Regions from separate parts of the Massilia sp. UBA6681 genome, predicted to be linked through region 2. Evidence: riboswitches for the same ligand, from Rfam matches in the RefSeq annotation. Region 2 holds a riboswitch; the other holds the start of a gene.
What was found. A riboswitch is a leader RNA that binds a small molecule or an ion and turns the genes downstream of it on or off. The one in region 2 is predicted to bind thiamine pyrophosphate.
Positions count from the first base shown of each region.

Region 1: it holds a riboswitch for thiamine pyrophosphate, as region 2 does, so the genes downstream of both, B2R83_RS23625 (TonB-dependent siderophore receptor) here and thiC (phosphomethylpyrimidine synthase ThiC) in region 2, are expected to answer to the same signal.

Region 1 covers NZ_DKJX01000128.1:16,661-24,369, reverse strand. Annotated here, with positions in the region: gene B2R83_RS23650 (MFS transporter) at 1-934, shown strand, start outside; gene dkgB (2,5-didehydrogluconate reductase DkgB) at 957-1,757, shown strand; gene B2R83_RS23640 (glutathione S-transferase) at 1,758-2,465, opposite strand; gene B2R83_RS23635 (DUF535 family protein) at 2,891-3,850, shown strand; gene B2R83_RS23630 (sensor histidine kinase) at 3,964-5,598, shown strand; TPP riboswitch at 5,653-5,761, shown strand; gene B2R83_RS23625 (TonB-dependent siderophore receptor) at 5,853-7,709, shown strand, end outside.
Region 2 covers NZ_DKJX01000073.1:6,432-14,140, reverse strand. Annotated here, with positions in the region: gene B2R83_RS12435 (valine--tRNA ligase) at 1-2,171, opposite strand, end outside; TPP riboswitch at 2,263-2,368, shown strand; gene thiC (phosphomethylpyrimidine synthase ThiC) at 2,437-4,350, shown strand; gene thiS (sulfur carrier protein ThiS) at 4,350-4,553, shown strand; gene B2R83_RS12420 (thiazole synthase) at 4,570-5,364, shown strand; gene thiD (bifunctional hydroxymethylpyrimidine kinase/phosphomethylpyrimidine kinase) at 5,364-6,107, shown strand; gene thiE (thiamine phosphate synthase) at 6,136-6,750, shown strand; gene B2R83_RS12405 (ion channel) at 6,790-7,503, shown strand; gene B2R83_RS12400 (DUF2254 domain-containing protein) at 7,513-7,709, opposite strand, start outside.

The sequences.
Region 1 (7,709 bases), on a different contig from region 2:
CCCGGCCCTGATGGCCGCCCGCGTGCTGACCGGCCTCGCGCACGGCGTGTTCTTCTCGATCGGCTCCACAATCGCCACCAGCCTGGTGCCGAAGGAAAAGGCCGCCAGCGCGATCGCGCTGATGTTCACCGGCCTGACCGTGGCCCTGGTCACCGGCGTGCCGCTCGGGACCTTCATCGGCCAGCACTTCGGCTGGCAGGCGACTTTTCTCGCCGTGTCGCTGCTGGGCCTGGTCGCGATCGTCGGCAGCTGGATCCTGGTGCCGGCCGACATCGCCGGCAGCAAGCCATCGAGCCTCCTGACCCAGCTCGCGGTGCTGAAGAAGCCGCGCCTGCTGCTGGTGTATGCCATGACCACGCTCGGCTATGGCGGCTCCTTCATCGCCTTTACCTACCTGGCGCCGATCCTGCAGGAAGTCTCGGGCTTTGCCGCCTCGAGCGTGAGCCTGGTGATGCTGGTCTACGGCGTCTCGGTCGCGGCCGGGAACATCTGGGGCGGCAAGCTGGCCGACCGCAAGGGCCCGCTGCCGGCGCTGCAGATCGTGTTCGCGCTGCTCGCGCTGGTGCTGCTGGTGCTCGGCTTCACCGCGCCCAACAAGTGGCTGGTGCTGGCCACCGTGCTGGCCTGGGGTGCGGTCGCCTTCGGCAACGTGCCCGGCCTGCAGGTCTACGTGGTGCAGCGCGCCGAACGCGATGCGCCGCATGCGGTGGATGTGGCATCAAGCCTGAACATCGCCGCCTTCAATGTCGGCATCGCCTTCGGCGCCTGGGGCGGCGGCCTGATCGTCGCCAAATTCGGACTGATGGCCACGCCCCCGATCGGCGCCCTGATCGTCGTCGGCGCCTTCCTTCTTACCACGCTGGCGCGCTGGCTGGACCGCCGCGACGGCCTGCCGGCCAAGGCGGCTCGGCAGCACGCCGTCGCCACCCACTGATTTTTCAATGAAAGGATTCACCATGCACATGCCGCAACTCGGCCTCGGCACCTTCCGCCTGCAGGGCCAGCAGGCCATCGATTCGGTCCGCAACGGACTCGAACTGGGCTACCGCCACATCGACACCGCCCAGATCTACGGCAACGAAGCCGAAGTCGGCAGCGCGCTGGCCGCGTCGAAGCTCGCGCGCGACGAGGTCTTCGTGACCACCAAGATCTGGACGGAGAACCTGGCTGGCGAGGTCCTGGTGCCCAGCCTGAAGGAGAGCCTGCGCAAGCTGCGCCTGGAGCAGGTCGACCTTACCCTGATCCACTGGCCTTCGCCGGGCGCCGCGGTGCCGGTGGCCGAATCGATGGGGGCCCTCCTCAGCGCACGCGAACAGGGTCTCACGGGAGCCATCGGCATCTCGAATTTCCCGATCGCCCTGATGCGGGAAGCGATCGATGCGGTCGGCGCCCACAACATCGCCACCAACCAGGTCGAGCTGCATCCCTACCTGCAGAACCGGACGGTCGCCGCCTTCGCACGCGAGATGGGCATCCACGTCACCGCCTACATGCCGCTCGCCTACGGCAAGGTGATGGATGATCCGGTCATCAAGGGAATCGCCGCGCGCCATGGCGCCACGGCCGCGCAGGTGACGCTGGCCTGGCTGATGGCCAAGGATTATGCCGTCATCCCCTCGTCGACCAAACGCGCCAACCTGGCCAGTAACCTGGCCGCCGGCAGCCTGGTGCTGACGCAGGACGAGCTGCTTGCGATCGATGCGCTGGACCGCGGCGAGCGCCTGGTCAGCCCCGAGTTCGCGCCTGGGTGGGACTGACTACTCGTCGAGTTCGGGATAGTGGCGGAAGATCCCGTTCTGGTTGAACGGGATGCGGCGAGGCGAGGCCAGGTAGGCCGCGATATTGGGCCGCGCCGCCACGCGGTCGCGCAGCGCGCCGAGGGCCGGATACTCGCCCTCTAGCCGCTTCATGGCGTTCGGGAAGGCATAGCGCAGGCCTTCGATCACCTGGAACAGCGACAGGTCGGCATAGCTCGGCTTGTCGCCCACCAGCCAGTCGCGCTGCTCGGGATTAGTGAGCAGGCGCGAGAAATAGCCGAAGAACTTGGGCAGGCGCGTCTCGATGAAGTCGGCGGCGCGCCGCTGCGCTTCCGGCTTCTGGTCTTCATAATAGAGCGAGGTGGCGATCGGATGATGGGTATCGTGGATCTCGGTGACCAGGTCGGCGATGGTCAGCTGCAGCTGGTGGGTCCACAGCCGGCCCGGATCGGAGCGGGGCGCCAGCGCATGCTGCTCGCCCAGGTACAGGAGGATGTTGGCCACCTGGCCGATGGTCAGCTCGCCGGCACGCAGGAAAGGCGGCGCGAACGAGGGACGGGTTTCGGTCTCGAGCGCCGACAGCAGCAGGTCCATGCCGCCCTCGCGGCGCGCCACGTCCACGTACTCGGCTCCCGCTTCTTCCAGGGCAAGCCGGACGAACTCGCCACGCCCCTGTATACCCGGCCAGTAAAAAAGTTCATACGCCATCTCGCACCTCCGGTCTGGTTCGGTCTGGCGCAATTATCGATGATGAATCGGAAGCGTGTCGCCGCACAAACATGGTAATCTTGTAGTGCCTGTCAGGCGAAAACAAAAAGTCGCAAAACAGGCGAAAAACAAGCAAGAATAAGCAAGACGAACCACGAGAGAGAGACACGACATGAACGCAACCCGTCCTAACGGTTTCATTCCCATCCCCCAGCGTTCTCCGTATTACCACAGCACGAGTTAGCATCCTGGCAAATTGCGTGGCAGAATGTGATTTCTGCGATGCAAGCCCATTTACATTTGCGGCTTCCTGAAACCCACTGCAGCGCGCAGCAGGTTTTCCGAGTACCCATGTAGTGGGCATCGAAGATAAAGCAGTGGCGCCGCCGTGGCGCCCGCAACTTTACGCCGACTGGAGCGCTCACATGATTTTCGCTCACCTGACCAAGCACTGGATTGCACGCCGCAGCCAGTACACGCCTGCCTCCTGGATGCTGAGCATCGTGCGCAGCCTGCGCGTGCTGCGCTACTGGCGCGAGCACCAGGCCCTGTGCCGCCTCGACCTGGTGCGCCGCTTCGTCGCGGCCGCCCCCAACGACGACCTGTTCCACCACCTGAGCCACCGCAGCTACCTGGCGCGCGACCTGAGCGCGCGCGAGCGCGTGCAGTGCGTGCTGTCGCACTACCGCTTCGAGGACGCCGCGTTCAGCAATGCCTACCACCAGGCCGTCTACGGCGGCGGCGGGCTCACGCTGTGGCAGCACGACACCGGTGAGCACAGCTTCCTGCTGCGCCTCGAGATGGCGCCGCGCCACGATGCCGAGGGCGACCTCACCATTTCGCTGGTCGCCGACGGCAAGTACCTGCACCGCCTGTCCTACACCTGGATCGACGGCCAGCTGGCCGGCAGCGAGCTGCCCACCGTGCCCTTCGTCACCCGCAACCAGGGCCGCTGGCTCGACTCCGGCGCCGCCTTCGACGCTTTCGAAGAAGCCTTCCCCAACAACTCGCCGAGCTTCTTCTGCTTCGCCGCGATGCAGGGCGTGGCGCAGGCCCTGGGCATCGACCAGGTGGTGGCGATCAAGTGCACCTCGCACATCGCCTACGATCCGGCCGACCTGAAGCACTTCGAGAATGCCTACGACGGTTTCTGGAAGATCCTCGGCGGAGTCGAGATGCCGGGCCGCAGCTACCTGATCCGCCTGCCCTTCTACCTCAAGCCGCTGGCCGACATGCCGTCCAAGCACCGCAAGCGCGCCGCCCAGCGCCGCGAATACTGGCGCGCCATCGGCGACTCCACCCGCACCACCATGCTGCGCCACATGGTGCCGGCCGCCAGCGCCCAGGCGCGCGCGGTCGCGGCGCCGGCCACGGCCGAGGCCTGAGGCCGGGCGGCTCGTTGCGGGCCGCCCGTCATCCCGTCTGTCCCATCCGGGGCGTGCCGGCAAGGCCGGAATCCGGCGCGCCGGCCCGGGCATTCCGACTATGATGATGGGACATGCCTTCTCGAGCCCATTCGACATCCAGCAGCCGCGCGTCGCCCGCCGTCCCCGTGCCCGCCTTGCCGCGCCCCGTCGCCTGCGCCTGCGCACTCATCGCCGCCATTTGCCTGCTGGGGTGGGCGGCCGGCATCGATTCGCTCGTTTCCGTCTTCGCCGGTTTGCCGGCTATGGTCCCGCTGACCGCCACCCTGACCCTGCTCGCCAGCGGCGCACTCACTTTGCACGGGCGCGGCGCCGATACCCGCTTCGGCCCGGCACCGGCGCTGCTCGTGACCGCCATGGCGGCCGCGATCCTGCTGGCACATGGCAGCGCGCGGCTGGACTGGCCATTCGCAGCGTCCTTCATTGCCGACCATGCCGGCTGGTGGCGTTTGTCGTCGCCACTGACCGCGGCGATGTTCTTCGGCATGGGCATCAGCCTCCTGGCCCTGCCCCGTGCGCGCCATGTCCAGCTCGCGCAATGGCTGGCGCTCGGGGTGCTTTCCCTGGCCGCGCTCACGCTGGCAAGCTACATGTTCCGCGACACCTTCCTGTACCAGCCGCTGCCCGGCAGCGGCACCTCGATCCTGACGGCCCTGGTGCTGATCCTGCTGCCGCTGGGCGCCCTGGCCGCACGCCCTTCCGCAGGAATGATGGCGGCGGTCGCCGGCCACACCCCCGAGGCGCAGATGGCGCGCCGGCTGCTGCTGTCGGCCATCGCCATGCCGGTCCTGCTCGGCGCGCTGGTCTGGCTCGCCCTGCACTTCGATGCCATCGACACCGAAACCGGCATCGCGCTGCTGGTCTGGGGGATCGTGGCCCTGATCGTGGCGAGCACCTGGCACGCGGCGCTGCGCCTGAACCGCGCCGATGCCGCCCGCCGGCGCGCCGAGCAGGCGCTGGAACGGGCCCTGGCCTCGTTGCGCGAAGCGGACGCGCACAAGGACCGGTTCATGGCGGTGCTGGCGCACGAGCTGCGTAATCCGCTGGCCCCGATCCGGGCGGCGGCCGACTTGCTGCGCCTGCCAGGCGGCGCCGACGCCGCGCAGCAGCATCGCACCGCCGAGATCATCGGGCGCCAGGTGGAAACGATGACCCACCTGGTCGAGGACCTGCTCGACGTGTCGCGCGTGCGGCAAGGCCTGATCGCGGCGGAACGCGCGCCCGTGGACCTGTGCCTGGTCCTGAACGACGCCCTCGACCAGACCCGCCCGCTGTTCAGGCAGCGCCGCCACCGGCTGAATGCAGACCTTCCGCCGCAGGGGCCGGTCGTGCTGGGCGACCACAAGCGCCTGGTACAGATCGTCGCCAACCTGCTGGTCAACGCCGCCAAGTACACGCCCGAAGGCGGCGAGATTCGGCTGGCCCTGTACGTCGGGCGCGAGCGCGCCGAGATCAGCGTGCACGACAACGGGGTCGGCATCGAGGCCGGAATGCTCGGCCGGGTGTTCGACTCCTTCAGCCAGGTCACGCGCACGCCGGGCCGCAACGAAGGTGGCCTGGGCATCGGCCTGGCGCTCGTCAAGAGCCTGGTCGAACTGCATGGCGGCACCGTCAGCGCGCACAGTCCGGGCCTGGGCCTGGGCAGCACATTCGTGGTGACCCTTCCCTGCGCACCCGCGGCCGCCCCCACAGACGCCATGGCGTCCTGAGTTCCGGCCCGTCTTGCCACATTCACCACGGCCTCCCGTGTCCGTGCTACACTGCCGCCTCGCTAGGGGTCCTGGCATGCGCGAACAGCGCGTTGCCGGGTGAGAGATACCCTTCGTACCTGATCTGGATAATGCCAGCGAAGGAAAGCGCAACGCAGTTCCCATCCTTGTTTGCCCTTCCCCCACGTTGGCTCCGGCTTTTTTAATGAAAGCAGCGCGCCATGCTTGATGTGGCGCGCGAAGACGAGCAAACCATGACATCCAAGCTGAAATACTCCCTGATTGCCTGCGCCATCCTGCAGGCCTTCTCCACCAACGCATCCGCACAAGAGCTTGACGGCGTGGCCTCGGTGGTCGTCACCGGCAGCCGCTGGGTCGCCAGCGACCGCGCCAGCATCGGCGGTTTTTCCGACGCGCCGCTGCTCGACACCCCGGCATCGATCACCGCCATCAATCGCACCCAGATGCTGGACCTGTCGATCCGCAACGTGACCGACGCCGCCCGCTACGACGCTTCGATCGGCGACGCCTACAACGCGGTCGGCTATGCCGAGCAGTTCTCGATCCGCGGCTTCGCCCTCGACAACGCCACCAGCTACCGCAAGGACGGCATCGCGATTTCCGCCGACACCCAGATCCCGCTGGAGAACAAGGAACGCATCGAAGTGCTGCGCGGCCTGGCCGGCCTGCAGGCCGGCGTCGCGGCGCCCGGCGGCATGGTCAACTTCGTCACCAAGCGCCCGACCAATGCGCCGCTGCGATCCGTCCTGGTGGAAGCGAGCGAGCGCGGCACCCTGCATGGCTCGATCGACCTGGGCGGCCGCTTCGAGGACCGCCGCTTCGGCTATCGCATCAATGCCGCGTTTGATGACCTGAAGTCCTACGTGCGCGGCGCCGACGGCGAGCGCCAGTTCGTCTCCGCCGCCTTCGACTGGCAGATCAGCCCGGACGCCCTGCTCCAGCTCGACGTCGACCACCAGCACAAGGCGCAGATCACGGCGCCTGGCTACCAGCTGCTGCGCAACGAAGTCCTGCCGACCGGCGTATCGGCCAAGACCCTGCTGAACGACCAGCCCTGGACCAGGCCGGTCGAGACCGACAGCAGCAACCTGGGCCTGCGCTTCGAATACCGCCTAAACCCAGACTGGACCGCCACGTTCAACGCCAACAAGCATTGGTTCAAGCGCGACGACTACACCGCCTTCCCCTACGGCTGCAGCAACGAGGGCGACGGCTTCTATCCGGGCTACTGCTCGAACGGCGACTACGACGTGTATGACTACCAGAGCGTGGGCGAACGCCGGACACCGTGGGGCCTGCAGGCCATGCTGCAGGGCCGCTTCGCCACGGGCGCCGTGCGCCACCAGCTGACCGTGGGCGCCGCCCTGTCCGAGCGCCACGACAGCTTCGGCGAATACGTCTACGACTACGCGGGCTACAGCAACATCTGGAACAACCAGGCCGTCGATCCGGCCCCGGGCAATCCGCGTACCGGCCCGGTGATGGAGCGCCGCAGCGACCGCGAAAGCGCCCTGTTCGTGCAGGACGTGGCGGCGCTGTCCGACAAGATCACGCTGCACACCGGCCTGCGCTGGGTAAAGCTCAAGCGCGACGAGCTGGCCGAGATCGAACAGGGCTGGGTGCATGCCGACGATTCCTTCGTGCTGCCGAGCGTCGCCCTGGTCTACAAGCCGGCGCGCGACTGGAGCGTCTACGGCTCGCTAAGCCACGGCCTGCAGCATGGCGGCATCGCCGAAATGGGAACCGCCAACGAAAACAGCGTGCTGCCGCCGAGCCGCTCGAAGCAGGTGGAAGTGGGCGTCAAGGGCGTGGTGGGCAATGCGGTGATGCTGTCGGCCGCCGCCTTCGACATTCGCCAGGGCCTGGAGTACGTCAACGCCGCCAACCTCTTCGTGCGCGCCGGCCAGCAGCGCCACCGCGGCCTCGAACTGGCGGCCCAGGGCAAGCTGAATTCCGACCTGAACTACAGCCTGTCCCTGATGGCGCTCGACGCCGAACAGACCGGCACCGGCGACCTCGATGTCGAAGGCAAGCGCGTGACCAATGTGCCGGAGTTCCGCTCGACCGCCTGGGTGGAATACGCGGTGCCG
Region 2 (7,709 bases):
AGCAGGGTGTGGCGGGTGGCGCGCTGCTGCGCTTCCGTGCCCTGCTGGACCGAGACCTTGGCCAGTTCCAGGTACCAGTCGCAGTATTCGTACCAGACGAAGTTGTAGATGCTGCTGGCGATGTTGTCGAAGCGGTAGTCGGCAAAGCCCTTGGCGATATCGAGTTCGACGCGGTTCAGCAGCGAGACGATCCAGCGGTCGGCCTGCGACAGGTCTTCCGGATTCGGCTGTCCGCAGTCCTTGCCTTCCGTGTTCATCATCACGAAGCGGGTGGCGTTCCACAGCTTGTTGCAGAAGTTGCGGTAGCCCTCGCAGCGGCCGAGGTCGAAGTTGATGTTGCGGCCCAGCGAAGCGTAGCTCGCCATGGTGAAGCGCACGGCGTCGGTGCCGAAGGCCGGGATCCCTTCCGGGAATTCCTTGCGGGTGGCCTTGGCGATCTTCTCGGCGGCGCGCGGGTCCATCAGGCCGGTGGTGCGCTTGGCCACCAGCGACTCGACGTCGATGCCGTCGATCAGGTCGATCGGGTCGAGCGTGTTGCCCTTCGACTTGGACATCTTCTGGCCCTGGCTGTCGCGCACCAGGCCGTGCACGTACACGGTCTCGAACGGCACCTTGCCGGTGAAGTGAGTCGTCATCATCACCATGCGGGCAACCCAGAAGAAGATGATGTCGAAGCCGGTCACCAGCACCGACGAGGGCAGGAAGTGCTTCATGTCCCGGGTTTCTTCCGGCCAGCCCATGGTCGAGAAGGGCACCAGGGCCGAGGAGAACCAGGTATCCAGCACGTCGTCGTCGCGGCGCAGCGCCCCAACGACGCCCTGGGCCGCGGCCTTGGCTTGCGCTTCTTCCTCGGTGCGGGCGACCACGATCTCGCCGTTCTCGCCGTACCAGGCCGGGATGCGGTGGCCCCACCACAGCTGGCGCGAGATGCACCAGTCCTGGATGTTGCCCAGCCACTGGTTATAGGTGGTGGTCCAGTTCTCGGGCACGAACTTGATCTCGCCGTTGGCCACCTTTTCCAGCGCCACGTCGGTGATCGACTTGCCCGGGTTGAAGGTGCCTTCCGGCGCCGGCTTGCTCATGGCGACGAACCACTGGTCGGTCAGCATCGGCTCGATGACGACGCCGGTGCGGTCGCCGCGCGGCACCATCAGCTTGTGCGGCTTGACTTCGGCCAGCAGGCCTTGCGCTTCCAGGTCGGCGACGATCTGCTTGCGCGCGGCGAAGCGGTCCAGGCCCTGGTACTGGCTCGGGCCGTTCTCGTTGATCCTGGCGTCCAGGGTGAAGATGTTGATCGGCGCGAGATTGGCGCGCTGGCCGACCGCGTAGTCGTTGAAGTCGTGGGCCGGGGTGATCTTGACGCAGCCGGTGCCGAATTCCTTGTCGACGTAGCTATCCGCGATCACCGGAATCTGGCGGCCGGTCAGGGGCAGGTTCAGCAGCTTGCCGACCAGGCTCGTATAGCGCTCGTCGGTCGGGTCCACCGCCACGGCGACGTCGCCCAGCAGGGTTTCCGGACGGGTGGTGGCGACCGTGAGGTGGCCCGAGCCGTCGGCCAGCGGGTACTTGATGTACCACATCGAGCCGTCTTCTTCCTGCGAATCGACTTCCAGATCCGACACGGCGGTACCCAGCACCGGGTCCCAGTTGACCAGGCGCTTGCCGCGGTAGATCAGGCCCTGTTCGTACAGGCGCACGAAGACTTCCGCCACGGTTTTGCTGCGGCTTTCGTCCATCGTGAAGTATTCGCGCTTCCAGTCCGGCGAGGTGCCCATGCGGCGCATCTGGCCGGTGATGGTGTTGCCCGACTTTTCCTTCCATTCCCAGACCTTCTCGACGAAGGCTTCGCGTCCGAGGTCGTGGCGCGAGATCTTCTGCGCGTCGAGCTGGCGCTCCACCACGATCTGGGTGGCGATGCCGGCGTGGTCGGTGCCCGGGATCCAGGCGGTGTTGTAGCCGCGCATGCGGTAGTAGCGGGTCAGGCCGTCCATCACGGTCTGGTTGAAGGCATGGCCCATGTGCAGGGTGCCCGTGACGTTCGGCGGCGGCAGCTGGATGCTGAACGACGGCTTGCCGTCTTCCATGGTGGCGGTGAAGTAACCGCGCTGTTCCCACTCGGTGCGCCAGTATTGTTCAATGTCTGCGGGCTCGAAAGACTTGGCAAGTTCCATGATGTGGTCAACTAAAAAATTGTGCGAAAAGAACCATTATAGAGTAGATGCGGCTATAATCCGCCCCGCTGCGTTCCGGAAAGCCGGGCGCGGCACACGCTAGGGGTCCTGCTGTCGCAAACGCGACACGCGGGTGAGAAATACCCTCCGAACCTGATCTGGATAATGCCAGCGAAGGGAAGCAGTCAGAACACGGCCCAGGGCGCGCACGCGCCTGCCTGGCCGATCCTGGCACACTCCTTTGCTGGCTCCGCAAAGGAGCCACATGAACGCACCGCTCAAATTCGACGCCGCGACCGCCACGGTCGACCAGGCAGCCATCGAACCCTTCCCCAACTCGCGCAAGGTCTACATCGACGGCAGCCGGCCCGACATCCGCGTACCAATGCGCGCCATCTCGCAGTCGCCGACACCCGACAGTTTCGGCGGCGAGGAGAATCCGCCGCTGTTCGTCTACGACACTTCCGGACCCTACACCGATCCGGCGGCCAGCATCGACATCCGCCGCGGCCTGGGTACGCCGCGCACGCCGTGGATCCTCGAAAGGGGCGATACCGAGGAGTTGGCGGGCCCCACTTCCGACTACGGCAAGGCGCGCCTGCTTGACCCGGCGCTCACTGCCCTGCGCTTCGAGCTGCAGCGCACCCCGCGCCGCGCCCGCAGCGGGCGCAACGTCACCCAGATGCACTATGCGCGCCAGGGGATCGTGACCCCCGAGATGGAATTCGTCGCCCTGCGCGAGAACCTGCGCCGCAAGGAATACCTGGCTTCGCTGGTCGATTCCGGCCCCATGGGCGCGCGCGTGGCCAGCCTGCTGTCGCGCCAGCATCCGGGGCAGTCCTTCGGCGCCAGCATCCCCGCCGAGATCACGCCCGAGTTCGTGCGCGACGAAGTGGCGCGCGGCCGCGCCATCATCCCGGCCAACATCAACCACCCGGAAATCGAGCCGATGATCATCGGCCGCAACTTCCTGGTGAAGATCAACGCCAACATCGGCAACTCGGCGGTGACGTCCTCGATCGGCGAGGAAGTGGAAAAGATGACCTGGGCGATCCGCTGGGGCGCCGACAACGTGATGGACCTGTCGACCGGCAAGCACATCCACGAGACGCGCGAATGGATCATCAGGAATTCGCCAGTGCCGATCGGAACGGTGCCGATCTACCAGGCGCTGGAAAAGGTCGGCGGCAAGGCCGAGGAACTCACCTGGGAGATCTACCGCGATACGCTGATCGAGCAGGCGGAGCAGGGCGTCGACTACTTCACCATCCACGCCGGCGTGCGCCTGGCCTATGTGCCGATGACGGCCAAGCGCCTGACCGGCATCGTCTCGCGCGGCGGTTCCATCATGGCCAAGTGGTGCCTGGCGCATCATCGGGAATCCTTCCTGTACACGCATTTCGAGGAGATCTGCGAGATCATGAAGGCCTACGACGTGTCCTTCAGCCTGGGCGACGGCCTGCGCCCCGGCTCGATCTACGACGCCAACGACGAAGCCCAATTGGCCGAGCTGAAGACCCTGGGCGAGCTCACGCAGATCGCCTGGAAACACGACGTCCAGACCATGATCGAGGGCCCCGGCCACGTGCCGCTGCACCTGATCAAGGAGAACATGGACCTGCAGCTGGAGCAGTGCAGCGAGGCGCCGTTCTACACCCTGGGGCCGCTCACTACCGACATCGCGCCCGGCTACGACCACATCACCTCGGGCATCGGCGCCGCTACCATCGGCTGGTACGGCACCGCCATGCTGTGCTACGTCACGCCCAAGGAGCACCTGGGCCTGCCCGACAAGAACGATGTCAAGGACGGCATCATCACCTACAAGATCGCGGCCCACGCGGCCGACCTGGCCAAGGGCCACCCTGGCGCCCAGCTGCGCGACAACGCCCTGTCGAAAGCGCGCTTCGAATTCCGCTGGGCAGACCAGTTCAACCTCGGCCTCGACCCGGACAAGGCGCGCGCCTTCCACGACGAGACCCTGCCCAAGGAGTCCAGCAAGGTGGCGCACTTCTGCTCGATGTGCGGCCCGCATTTCTGTTCGATGAAGATCACGCAGGAGGTGCGCGAGTATGCCGCCGCCAGCGGGGTGGCCGAAGGAGCCGCGCTGGCGAAAGGCATGGAAGAGAAGGCGATCGAGTTCGTGCGCGGCGGCGCCAAGCTGTACCGGGAGGTCTGATGACGGAGATCGAACTGAACGGCGCCCTGTACCAGGTGCCGGCCGGCGTGTCGCTGCTGGACCTGGCCGGCCAGCTGGGCCTGGCCGAGCAGGCGGTGGCGGTGGCGGTCAACCGCGAAGTGGTGCCGCGCCAGCAGTGGCCGCAGCGCCGGCTGCAGGCCCGCGACAAAGTGGACATCGTGCGCGCCATCGGTGGCGGTTGAAAACAAGGAGATGACAATGAATGCAATCGTAGAGAACGACTTCCTGACCATCGCCGGGCGCCAGTACGCTTCGCGCCTGCTGGTCGGCAGCGGCAAGTACCGCGACCTGGCGCAGACGCGCGACGCCACGCTGGCAGCCGGCGCCGAGATCGTCACCGTGGCGATCCGCCGCGTGAACATCGGCCAGGACCCGAACGCTCCCAGCCTGCTCGACGTGCTGCCCCTGGAGGAATTCACCATCCTGCCCAACACGGCCGGCTGCTACACGGCCAAAGATGCGATCTACACCCTGCAGATGGCGCGCGAACTGCTGGGCGGGCGCAAGCTCGTCAAGCTGGAGGTGCTGGGCGACGAGAAGACCCTGTTCCCGCAGATGCCCGAAACGCTCAAGGCGGCGGAGGTCCTGGTGCGCGACGGCTTCGACGTGATGGTCTATTGCAGCGACGACCCCGTGCAGGCCCGCATCCTGCAGGAGATCGGTTGCGTCGCCGTGATGCCGCTGGCCTCGCTCATCGGTTCCGGCATGGGCATCCTGAATCCCTGGAACCTTTCGCTCATCATCGAGCAGGCCACGGTGCCGGTGCTGGTCGATGCCGGCGTCGGCACGGCTTCGGATGCGGCGATCGCGATGGAGCTCGGCTGCGACGGCGTGCTCATGAACACCGCGATCGCGGCCGCCCATGATCCGGTGCGCATGGCGCGCGCGATGCGCCACGCCGTCATCGCCGGGCGCGAGGCGCGCCTGGCGGGGCGCATGCCGAAGCGCTTCGCGGCCTCGCCCTCGTCGCCGCTGCAGGGCATGGCCACCTGATGGTGCCGACCGTGCTCGTGTTCGCCGGGCTCGACCCCGGCGGCGGGGCAGGGCTGGCGGCGGACATTGCCGCCATCGGCGCCCTCGGCGGCCACGCGCTGCCGGTGGCGACGGCCCTGACCGTCCAGGACAACAACCGGGTTCACGAGGTGCACCCGGTCGACGCCGGCCTGGTCCTGCGCCAGGCCGAAGCGCTGGTCGATTCCTTCGGCATCGACGCGGTGAAAATCGGCATTCCCGGCAGCCGCGAGAACGCGGCGGCGATTGCCCGGCTGCTGCGCCGGCTGCGCGCGTCCGCCCCGGCGCTGCCGGTCGTGCTCGACCCGGTGCTGGCCAGCGGCCACGGCGACGCGCTCGGCAAGGGCAACGCCATCGCCGCGCTGGCCGAGCTGCTGCCGCTGGCCACCGTGCTGGTGCCGAACCTGCCGGAGGCGGCGGCGCTGGGGGCGCTGCCCTGCGAGCACGTGCTGCTCACCGGCGGGCATGGCGAGGGGGACGTCGTCGTCAACCGCTGGCTGCAGGGCGGGATGGAGCAGCGCAGCTGGCGCATGCCGCGCCTGCCGCACAGCTACCACGGCAGCGGCTGCACGCTGGCCGCCGCCATCGCGGCGCGCCTCGCGCTGTGCGACCCGATGGCGCAAGCGCTCGAGCATGCCCAGGACTACTGCCATCAGACGCTGGCGCATGCCTTCCGGATCGCGCCCGGACAGCGCATCCCGCGCCGCATCCTGCAAGCCCACTGAGAAAGGATCATCCTTGAACAAGCACTTCATGCGGGGGCTCTACCTCGTCACCCCGGACTGGGACGACACCGGGCGCCTGCTCGCGGTCACCGACCTCGCCTTGACTGCTGGCGCATCCCTGGTGCAGTACCGCCATAAAAGCGCCAGCCCGGCCTTGCAGGCCGAGCAGGCCGCAGCCCTGCTGGCGCTGTGCCGCAGCCACAAGCGGCCGCTCGTGATCAACGACCACATCGACCTGTGCCGCGACCTCGACGCCGACGGCGTGCACGTCGGCGGCACGGACATGTCGGTGGCACAGGCGCGGGCCCTGCTGGGACCGGGCAAGATCGTCGGCGCCTCGTGCTACGGCGAGTTGAAACTGGCCGAGAACGCCCAGCAAGACGGCGCCAGCTATGTGGCCTTCGGCGGCTTCTATCCCTCCCCGGTCAAGAAATACAGCTTCGTCACGCCGCCCGAACTGGTCGAGGTCTGGCGCGACCGCGTGGCCCTGCCGATGGTGGTCATCGGCGGCATGACCCCGCTGAATGCGGCGCCGCTGGTGCGGCGCGGCGCCTCGATGGTGGCGGCGATCACGAGCGTGTACGCGGCGGCCGACCCGGCGGCGGCCGTGCGCGACTTCTGCGCGCTGTTCCGGCACGCCTGAACTTACAATGGCAGCGTTGCCACTCTTGCCATACCGACCATGCGACCGCTGCGCCTGCTCATCCATACCAGCCGCCACCCCTCGGCCATCCTGCTGCTGGTACAGCTGCTCGGCATGCTGTTGTACCCCTTTATCGAGCACGAACCCGCCGGGCATACGGCCTTCAACGTGTTCGGCATTCTGGTGCTGTCGCTGACCATCCGCATGGTGCGGCGCACGCCTGGCGAGACCCGGATCAGCGTGGCGCTGGCGGTGCCGATCGTGATCCTGCTGGCGCTGCAGACCTTCTACGACCTGCGCGGCACGCTGCTGCCCTGGTCCTCGGCGCTGGAAGCGCTGTTCTACTTCTACGCCGCCGGCAGCCTGATCGCCTACATGATGGAAGACCGCCGGGCCACCACCGACGAGCTGTTCGCCGCGGCCGCCACCTTCACGCTGCTGGCCTGGGCGTTCACCCACCTGTTCCTCATGGTGCAGGAGCTGCAGCCGGGCACCTTTGCCGCAGCCGTCAACGGCGACGCGCCGCGCTCATGGAGCGAGCTGAATTACCTGAGCTTCGCGCTGTTGTCGAGCACCGGTATCGGCGACGTGATTCCGCTCACCGTCCATGCGCGCGCCCTGTGCAGCGTCGAAATGCTGGTCGGCCTGATGTACCTGGCGGCCGTGGTGGCGCGCCTGATCGGCTTCACGACCCAGGGCAGGGTCAGCCGGCGCGGTCAGGATGCGCAGCGCGAGCCCTGGGACAAGGACTAGCTCCCGGTTTCAATGCCAGTAGTCGGCGTGCCGCCGCCGTAGTTGCGTGAGGTCCGGCGGGAAGTCCAGTGCGCGCTCGGACCGCGCCATGGCGAGGGCGGCTTGATGCAGGGCCGCGGCGCGCATGTGCGCACTGCCGCAGCGACCAAGTTCGCCCAGCACGCGCTGCAGGCGCGCCGCTACCTCGACCAGACCCGCGCCGTCGC